Regions from separate parts of the Delftia sp. WSY_12 genome, predicted to be linked through region 2. Evidence: riboswitches for the same ligand, from Rfam matches in the RefSeq annotation. Region 2 holds a riboswitch; each other region holds the start of a gene.
The links. A riboswitch is a leader RNA that binds a small molecule or an ion and turns the genes downstream of it on or off. The one in region 2 is predicted to bind cobalamin.
Positions count from the first base shown of each region.

Region 1 (3,200 bases), on a different contig from region 2:
CCGCCCTGGATGGAGATGGCCGGGCGGTCGGGGTCGCGCGTGATGATGTCGTCCTTCTTGATGTCGAACACGGCCAGCGTCCATTCGCCGCGCCCGCCTGCCACCTGCTGCTTGATGCCGATCTCGGCCTGGTGGCCCTTGCTCAGCTTGTAAGCCGTGTTGGCCAGGTTCAGCGAGACCAGGCTGTTGACGGGATCATGGCCCGAGCTGATCTGCCCATAGACATGGGTGTCGCGGGCCAGCTCATAGGTCAGGCCCAGGCGCCAGGAGGTGGCGGCCAGCGTCTTGTTGAAATCCGCGCCGCCCACCAGGGAATGGCTGGCAAAGCTGTAGACATCGCGGCGCAGTCCGGCCATGGCCAGCCAGCGGTTGCTGATGCGCCAGGCATCCTCCAGGTACAGCGCATGCTGGGTCACGCCGGTTTCGGTCTTGGCCTTGGTGACATCGGGGCTGGCCCAGCTGCCATGCACGGGGCCCCAGGCCGAGACCGTGGACGAGCCGCCATAGGGCGAGTTGTTGGACAGCCGCAGGTTGATGCGCGCGGCCTCCCAGCCCATGGCGATCTTGTGCGAGCCCCGGTCCACGTTCAGGCCCAGGCGATTGCCGGTCTGCTCCAGGTCGTGCAGGATTTCCAGGTAGTCGGAGCGGCCCACGGTCCAGGTGGCGGGGTTGAGCGCGTAGGCCTCGATGTTGCGCCAGTGGCGGTCCGACTGCACGTGGTACAGCTCGTTGCGCACCGTCAGCCAGTCATTGGCCTTCCATTGCACCTTGGCGCGCAGGCGCTCGTCGGCATAGCGCAGCACGCTGTCTTCGGCGTTGTAGTTGCGGTCGCGCAGGGACTCCACCACCTTGCCGTCCAGGCCCGGCGTGCCCCAGTAGCGGCTGGGCTTTTGCACGCTGCGGTCGGCAATCAGGTCGATCTGCAGGTCGCTCGTGGGCTCCAAGCGCAGCGTGCTCATGAACTTGCCGTTGCGCGACTGGTCCAAGTCGCGCTCGCCCGCGCTGCGCGCGGTGTAGCTGTCGATGCGGTAGCTGGCATAGGCGCCCAGGGCGCCGGTCACGCCCAGGCCCACGCGCAGCGTGTCGTCCGTGCCAGCGCCCAGCAGCACCTCGGCCGAGCTGGTGCGGCTGGGCTGCTTGCGGATGGCGTTGACCGTGGCGCCCATGGTGCCGCTGCCATACATCAGCGAGGCCGGGCCGCGCAGCACGTCGATGCGCTCGTAGCCCCAGCTGTCCCCGGGATAGGCCGTGGTGCCGGCGGCCACGCCCAGCACCATGCCGTCTTCGGCCACGCCCACGGAGTTCACGCCCGCAAAGCCACGGCTGCTGAAGGACAGGCCGCCGTTGCCCGGCGTGCTGCTGGAGGTCAGGCCCACGGTGCGCGTGACGGCGTCCACCAGGGCGTAGTCGCCGCGCTCCTGCATCTGCTCGGCAGAAACACCATCCACGCTGGCAGGCACTTCCTGGTTGGAGACGCCGGTATGGCTGGCCGAGCGCGCAGGCTGGGCCAGTTGCTGGCCGATGCGTTCGGCCTGGCCGGTGACCTGCACTTCGGGCAGGACAGTCTGTGCCTGCACAGGAGCGGACAGGAAGGCGCAGGCCAGGGCCAGCGGGCTCAGCCGAAGGCAAAGGGAATCGGCAGCACGGGTGCTGGGAACGCAGGAAAGGGAGGAATGCATTTCGAACATCGGTCTTCGACCGCCTGATGCGAAAGCAAGGCACTGCCGCCTCTCCAGCCAGCGTGCAAGGATAGGGTGCAGGACATTGCCATCCGCACCCCGCAGACAGTCAAGAAAGCGCCCGCTCAGCGGGCGCGAAACGCAGCAGGCCGGTCTCCGGGCTCACAAGCGGCGCAAGGACATGCCTTGCGCCCAGCGCCCCGTCTTCCCAATCCACCCGCGAAAAGCTGCATGTTGCAGACCACGCCATGAACCAGTGACAGCCTGTCATCGCCCCTCCGCAGGGTTGCGGAGACTGGCGGGACAGGCGTGGAGCGCCTTGACTTGTTTACCGTTGCGGGGGCAGCCAAGGCCTGTGCCGGCAGCGCAAAAAGCATTTGCTGGCAGTCACCTTGTTCCCGTTTCATCCCCATGGCTGGCATGTGGACACCTGTTGCACGGATGCCTTTGCAGGCGCGGCATTATAGCCAGCGGCCCGCGTCGGTAGCCTGCGGCGCGTCGTGCAGCAGCAGTTCCAGCCCCAGGCGCCCGCCCCGGTGAACGCGGCTGATGGCATGGCGCAGGTGCACGCGGTAAAAGCCTGCCGCACCGCGCACCGGGCGCGGCCCCGTGGCGATGATGGCCGCATCCCCCAGGCCCAGCGGCAGCACCATGGGGCGCGATTGCATGCGCGGTCGCTGCTCGGTCATCACGAACTCGCCGCCCTCGAAGTCCTGGCCCGGCCGGGACAGCAGCAGCACCAGCTGCAGCGGGAACACCGCCGCACCTTCGCTGTATGAGCGCAGCGGGGCATGGCCCGCCTGCGCCACATGCAGCAGGTGCGACTGCGGATGCATCTGGCCGCGCTGGTGGCCCAGCTGCCCGAAGGCCTCGAACGAGGCGGGCAGGGCAGGCTGCATGTCCATTTGGGCACGCCAGCGATTGGCAATGGCAAGCAGGTGCCGGTACAGCACCGGGCGCCATGTGTCGAGGGAGGGCGGCAGGCCATTGCGCATGGCCGCCTCGCTAGCCAGGGCGCGGCTTTCATCCGCATTCAGCAGCCGTGGCAGCAGGCAATGGCCCTCTGCATCGAGCTGGGTGGCAATGCGGCCCCAGTCCAGGCCGGCGAAGCGATCACTGCTGTTCAGCCCATCCATTTCGACCCCTCCATTCAACCCGCCTTGCGAAAAGTGAGATTGATGCGCCGCCCGCCCAGCAGCGGGTGAGGCTGGTCCTTGAGCGGCAACACGCCGTGGTGGCGCAGCCGATCCACGCCGCCCCAGACCACCACGTCGCCATGCTGCAACAACACCCTGGCCGTCTTGTCCGCGCGCGCAAGCCCTCCAAACAGAAATGTGGCCGGCATGCCCAGTGACACCGAGACGATGGGCGCGACAAGGTCACGCTCGTCGCGGTCCTGGTGCAGGGACAGGCGGCTGCCGGGCAGGTACTGGTTGATCAGGCAGGCGTCGGGCGCGAAGCCCTCGAAGCCCGCAGCGGCGGCCGCTTCGCCCGCCAGCTGCGCAAACACGGCCGGCATGG
Region 1 covers NZ_JBICKW010000038.1:12,823-16,022, reverse strand. Annotated here, with positions in the region: gene ACF8LI_RS21945 (TonB-dependent receptor) at 1-1,688, opposite strand, end outside; cobalamin riboswitch at 1,809-2,128, opposite strand; gene ACF8LI_RS21940 (2OG-Fe(II) oxygenase) at 2,141-2,815, opposite strand; gene alkB (DNA oxidative demethylase AlkB) at 2,830-3,200, opposite strand, start outside.
Region 1: it holds a riboswitch for cobalamin, as region 2 does, so the genes downstream of both, ACF8LI_RS21945 (TonB-dependent receptor) here and ACF8LI_RS23390 (TonB-dependent receptor) in region 2, are expected to answer to the same signal.

Region 2 (3,200 bases):
GCCGGCTGGACCGCTCCATCGTGCTGGACTCGGCCGACTATGTGCGCATTGCCCGGCCCGCGCTGCACAGCCTGAGCGGGGAGGGCGCCGATTGACCATGGATTGACCCTGGCGCGGGGCTGCGCCCACAATCGTCGGCAACGTCCACATCTCCTTGCCTGACCATGTCCACCCCTGCGAAGCAGCACCCTGACCGGCCCGATGCGGCCGGCTTTGTGCGTGCGGCGCTGGCTGCTGCCCTGGCCCAGGTGCAGTCGCATCTGGCGGTCTTGGAGGGCGGTGGCAGCGATGCCGAGACCATTCACCAGCTGCGCGTGGCCCTGCGGCGCCTGCGCACCGTGCTGCGTGAGTGCGCGGGGCTGGCGCCCGGCATGCGCGCCGAATGGGATGACCCCCTGGCCCAGGCCTTTGCGCAGTTGGGCACGCTGCGCGATGCCGATACGCTGGCCGATGTGGTGCGCCCGCTGCTGCAGGCCGCCCATGCGCCCCTGTGCGACTGGCAGGCGCCGCAGGCCGTGCAGGCGGATGCAGCCGCTGCCGTGCGCGAGCCGCCGTTCCTGCACGCGCTGGCCGAGATCCAGGCGCTGGCGCAGGCGCCGCAGGCAGAGCCATCGGCCCGTTTTGCCCACCTGTCCGCCGCAGGCACGCGCAAGTACCTGGCACGGCGGCTGGCGCGCCTGCACCGCCAGGTGCTGCGCGACGGCCGGCACTTCGACCGCCTGCCGCTGTCGCAGCAGCACCGCGTGCGCAAGCGGCTCAAGCGCCTGCGCTATCTGGCGGACTTTGCACGGGAATTCGCGCCCGGAATGTGGCCCGGCAAAAAGGGCCGGCGCTTTGCCGAGGCGCTGGTGCCCGCCCAGGACGCGCTGGGCCTGCACAACGACATGGCCGTGGCGGCCGAGCATTTCCATGCCGAGGCCGCGCGCGACCCGCGCGCCTGGTTCGCCGCCGGCTACCTGCAGGCCCGCCTGGCCACCAGCGCGCGCAGCAGCCGCCGCGCGCTGCGGGCGCTGGCCCGGGTGCCGGGCTTCTGGGCTGGGCGATAATCCGCCGCTGGCGCACCGCCGCAGCCCCTGGGCCGTGGCGGTGCGCTGTTGCTGAAGGTGCCTCATGCCGTTCACCGGCCAGGGGTTCAACGGGAAGCAGGTGCGCGATGCCATCGAGGTGGCCGCTCGCAATGCCTGCGCTGCCCCCGCAACGGTCAGCGGAATACAACTCCCCACGCTGGCGCGCCACCCACCGGTTGCGCGCCGCAAGCCACTGTGTCTGGACGGACATGGGAAGGCGGGGATGCCTGCTGCAGCGCGCCCACCCTGCGCGCCGCAGCGTTCCGCAAGCCCGGATACCGGCCTTCTGCATTGCTTTCGGACGCCGCGGGAGTGCGCCTGTCCGGTCCGGCCCCAGCCTGCGCTGGCGTGGCCGGCTCCGGCGTGCGCGCCGTGCGGCGTGGTTCAGACGATAGGCCCCACGGGTGACTGGGGCAGTTGGATTCAACGCATGCGCTTCGCTTCTTTGGCCGCCGATTGTTCCGGCCCCTTTCCCCTTCCTCCCTTCCTGCGCCCGGCCACCGCTGCGGCCGTGCTGGCCTGCTGCGCCGCGGCGGCCGGCGCCGCACAGGAACCGGCGGCCGGCAAAGCCGGTGCATCCGCCGACGATGCGCTGGACGCCGTCTTCGTGACCGCCACGGCGCGGCCCGAGGCGCGCAGCCGCATCGCGGGCACCACGCAGACCATCGACCGCGAGGCCATAGAGCGCTCCAGCGCGCGCTCGGTCACCGACCTGCTGGCCGAGAACGCCGTGGGCTTTCTCAGCGAATGGACGGCGGCCCAGACCTCGATGAACCTGCGCGGCGCCTCCACCGACGGCCAGGGGCGCGACTTCCGCAGCCAGGTGCTGGTGCTGGTCAACGGCCGGCGCGCGGGCACGGCCAACCTGTCCAAGCTCAGCCCCTCGGATGTGGAGCGCATCGAGATCGTGCGCGGCCCGTCCTCGGTGATCTACGGCAGCCAGGCCATGGGCGGGGTGGTCAACATCATCATGAAGACGGGGGCGACGGCACCCGGCACGCGCGCCCAGGTCCAGGCCGGTTCATGGGACCTGTGGCGCACCGATGCGCAGACGGCCGGCGCCAATGACCGCTTCGACTGGTACTTCGGCGTGAGCGCAGGCGGGCGCGGCGACTACGAGTCGGGCGACGGCGGCATGCGCATGGAGAACACGGGCTGGAAGCGGCGCGGCGCCAGCGGCGCCCTGGGCTGGCAGCTGCACGAGCTGCACCGCGTGGAGCTGCAGCTGCGCACGGACGGCATCTACAACGCGGGCTTTCGCGGATCGGGCGCCAACATCTACAGCCGAGACAACCGCAGCAACCGCTCGCTGGACCTGACCTACGAAGGCGCACTGCCCGGCCAGCGCCTGAGCTGGACGACCCACCTCTACAGCCTGGTCGATACCGATGAGTTCAACTGGGCCTCGCCCGTGATCCGCTCGGGCAACAGTGCCGTGCCCGGCACGGCGCGCGACTACAACCACCGCCAGCTGGACGCCACGGGCCTGCGCTTTCAGCCGCGCCTGCGTGTCAGCCAGACCAATGACCTGCTGATGGGCTTCGACTGGGAGCGCAGCAAGCTGCGCTCCGACCGCCTGCGCGTGGCCATGCCGGGCGGCCCGGCGGGCCAGGTTGCGCCCTACGACAACAACCAGACCGAGCAGGTGCACGCGCTGTACTTCGAGGACGCGCAGACCCTGTTCGACGATCGCCTGACCCTGCGCGCCGGCCTGCGCAAGACCTGGGGCACGACGCGTTTCGACGAGACGCCCAACCTGGCCCTGGCCCAGGCCAGCACGCGCGACTACGACAACCACACCTGGTCGGCCGGCGCCACCTGGAAGGCCACGGACCGGCTTACGCTGCGCGCTGCGGCCTCCACGGGTTTCCGCGCGCCCACGGCCACGGAGCTGGCCTCGGACTTCACGGCCGTCGGCGGTGGCCGCACCTTCGGCAACCCCAACCTCAAGCCCGAGACCAGCCGCCAGATCGAGGTCGGCGCCGCGCTGCAGCAGCCCGGCTGGCGCGTGGATGCGGCCGTGTTCCAGAACACCATCAGCGACCGCATCATCACCGTCTCGCGCGGGGCCACGACCAATACCTCGGACTACGCCAACAACGCGGCCGACATCGTGGCGCGCGGTCTGGAAAT
Region 2 covers NZ_JBICKW010000054.1:33,340-36,539, reverse strand. Annotated here, with positions in the region: gene ACF8LI_RS23400 (YbaK/prolyl-tRNA synthetase associated domain-containing protein) at 1-95, shown strand, start outside; gene ACF8LI_RS23395 (CHAD domain-containing protein) at 165-1,046, shown strand; cobalamin riboswitch at 1,085-1,369, shown strand; gene ACF8LI_RS23390 (TonB-dependent receptor) at 1,498-3,200, shown strand, end outside.

Region 3 (3,200 bases), on a different contig from region 2:
CAGGGGAGTCCAGCGCACGCTGACGAACACGGTGCGGCCTGCGTTCGCATAGCCGCGCGTGGGGGCGTAGTCGCGGTCAGCGATGTTGTTGACACGGGCCAGCAGCGTCCATTGCCTGGTCAGCTGGCGCTGGGCGTAGAGGTTGACCACGCCGTAGCCGCCCAGCTTGAAGGTGTTGGCCTCGCCTGCGTAGCGGCCGCTGTACAGCTGCGCTTCGCCGCCCAGCGTCCAGCCGGCCGCCTGGGTGTCGGCGTTGAGCTTGAGCATGCGCTTGGAGCGGTAGGGCAGCAGCTTGCCGGTCTCCAGGTTCTCGGGGTTCATGAAGTCCAGCGAGGCGCCCAGATTGGCGCTGCCCAGGCGCGTGCTGCCCGACAGCGTCAGGCCGGTGATCTCCACGCTTTGCCAGTTGCGGTAGCAGTTGCAGGGAACGGCGCTGTTCCAGTCGTAGGTGATCAGGTTCTTGAACCTGTTGCGGTAGACCACGGCCGAGAGGCGGTTGGCACCGGCCGCATAGTGCAGGCCCGTTTCCACGTTGGTGCTGCTTTCGGGCTTGAGGTCGGCCGCCGCCTGGCCCGTGAAGCGCTCGTACAGCGTGGGCGTTCTGAAGGCCGTGCCGGCCGATGCCACCCAGCGCCAGCGCTCGTCGATCTGCAGGCCGTAGCCCAGGCCGCCCGTGGTCTTGTTCTGCTGGTCGCGCACCTGGTCGTGACGCAGGTTGGCGTCGAACTGGTGGCGGCCCTCGGTCAGGCGCCAGCCGGCCGACAGGGAGTTCTGCACGCGCCGGCTGTCGGTGTTCTGCGTCCAGGCGTATTGCGTGTCCAGCTTGTCCTCGCGGCGCTCCAGGTCGATGTTGAAACGGTGCTGGCCCAGTGTGAACAGGTTCTGCAGCAGGTAGTTGGTGGAGCGGCCCTTGGCGCTTTCGGGCGACTGGGTGTGGCGGTCGCTTTGGCTGTCGGTATGGGAGATCTGGACCACGCTCTTGTAGATGGCGTTCCAGCCGGCCTGCCAGCGCAGGCTGCCGGTGGTGTTCTTGACCACGTCGTAGTCGTCGAAAGGCGGCGGGCTCTGGTCGTAGTGCGTGCGCAGGCGGCTGTGCAGCAGGCTGGCATCGATCTGGTGGATGCCCGTTTTGTAGCCCGCGTTCAGGCCCAGCGAGGTGTTGCTGTAGCCATCCTTGTCCGGGTTGGGCGAGAAGGTGTTGCCGGGGTAGACGTCAAAGCCGTCGCTGCGCTCGTCAGCCAGGTTCAGGCCATAGGTGAAGCCGTTGGCCCCGCCCTGGAATCCCGTGGCCAGCTTGCTGGTGCCCTGGTTGCCTATGCCGGCCTCGGCATAGGCGCGGGTCTGGCCGTCCGCCCGCTTGGTGAAGATCTGGATCACGCCGCCCATGGCGTCTGAGCCATAGATGGCGGCGGCCGGGCCGCGCAGCACTTCGATGCGCTCGATCTGCGCCAGCGGCAGGGTGGACCAGACCGCGCCACCCTGCAGCTCCTGCGAGCTGTAGCGCACGCCGTCGATGAACACGGCAGTGTGCTGGTTGCTGGTGCCGCGCAGGTAGACCGAGGTGACCTGGCCCGGCCCGCCATTGCGGTTGATCTGCACGCCCGGCACCTGCACCAGCAGGTCGGCCACGCCCGTGGCGCCGCTGCGGGCAATGGTCTCGGCGTCGATCACGGTCATGTCGGCCGTGACGGTGCGCAGGGACTGCTCGCTGCGCGAGGCGGTGACGACCACGGTATCGAGCTGGGAGGTCTGTGCCCGCTGCGCCTGTTGTGCCTGTTGTGCCTGTGCATGGGCCTGGCAGGCCAGCAGCGAGGCCGCAGTCAGGGCGGACAACGTGCGCAGTACGGGGAACGCCGAGGGCGAGCGAAGAGCGGCGCCAGGGGCGCGCGCGAGGGCGAGGGTGTGCATGGATGCGAGCCAGTTGCGCGCCAGCGACCCCGCCGGCACGGAAACCACAAAGACCGGCTGCGCTGCATGCGCGGCCGGCCGCCTGTTGGCCGGTATCCAGACTGGTGACGCACTCGCCAAGGCCTTCCCGGGCTGTACGCCCAGTGGCACGGGTTTGGCGGGGGCCGGTGCCATGCACGCGGCGTTTCACTCACTGTTGCGGGGGCAGTACATGCGGGCGGCTTTATCTGGCCGCCCCATGTTTCCCGTTTAACCGCAGCCCCTGGGGCTGCAGGCACCAACGGCGGCGATTGTACGGCGGGGCGTTCAGTACCGATGTAAAGCTTGCTTGACATGTCTGCGGATGGCATCGCACAATGTCAAGCATCCTTTACACATTGCGAGAGACTTCCATGAATCAAACAACGGTCACCAACCGCCGCTACCAGAAGGAGCTGGGATTTGCGCTGCTGCTCTACATGGCGCTGCTTGTGGGGGCGCTTTTGCTCAGTGCCGACATGCAGGCCGGGGCCCTGCGCACAGCGCTGCTGCTGAGCCCCATGCTGGCGTTTGCGCTGGCCGTGCGGGCCATCGTGCGCCTGGTGCGGGATACCGACGAGTTCCTGCGCAAGTCCATGCTGGAGCAGCTGGCGATTGCGGCGGCGGGCACGGCGGGCCTCACCTTCACCTACGGATTCCTGGAAATGGCAGGTTTTCCCAAGCTCAGCATGTTCATGGTGTGGCCCTTGATGGGTGCGCTCTGGGTGGCTGCCTCGGTGGCCCACTGGCTGCGCAGCCGATGAGCCGCTCCGCCAAGGTCGCCTACCGATGAAAAATGCTCCCCACGCTAACCTTGCTTTTCAACTTGGGGCGGCCCTGCGATGAAAAATGACCCCCACGCTACCCTTGCTGTGCAAGGTCCGCTGCCCCCCAAGGGGGTGCCTTTTCATCTTGGGGCGGCCCGGCGATGAAAAACACCATCCGTGAACTGCGCGCCCAGCGCGGCTGGAGCCAGGCTGCGCTGGCGGACCTGCTGGGCGTGTCGCGCCAGACCGTCAATGCCATAGAGACGGGCCGCTACGACCCCAGCCTGCCGCTGGCATTCGCCATTGCCCGGGTGTTCGAGACCCGGATCGAGGCGATCTTCCTGGAGGGTTGAGCGCAGCGCTCAGGCCACGATCATGACCAGCAGCACCAGGCCCAGCAGGGCCAGGTAGGCCTTGGCATGCAGGGCATCGGGAATGCGGCCGATCAGCGGGGCTGCCAGCCTGATGCCCGTCCACGATCCGGCCGTCAGCAACGCAAAGGCCTGC
Region 3 covers NZ_JBICKW010000038.1:85,881-89,080, reverse strand. Annotated here, with positions in the region: gene ACF8LI_RS22255 (TonB-dependent receptor domain-containing protein) at 1-1,908, opposite strand, end outside; cobalamin riboswitch at 1,978-2,205, opposite strand; gene ACF8LI_RS22250 (hypothetical protein) at 2,301-2,690, shown strand; gene ACF8LI_RS22245 (helix-turn-helix transcriptional regulator) at 2,855-3,046, shown strand; gene ACF8LI_RS22240 (sulfite exporter TauE/SafE family protein) at 3,056-3,200, opposite strand, start outside.
Region 3: it holds a riboswitch for cobalamin, as region 2 does, so the genes downstream of both, ACF8LI_RS22255 (TonB-dependent receptor domain-containing protein) here and ACF8LI_RS23390 (TonB-dependent receptor) in region 2, are expected to answer to the same signal.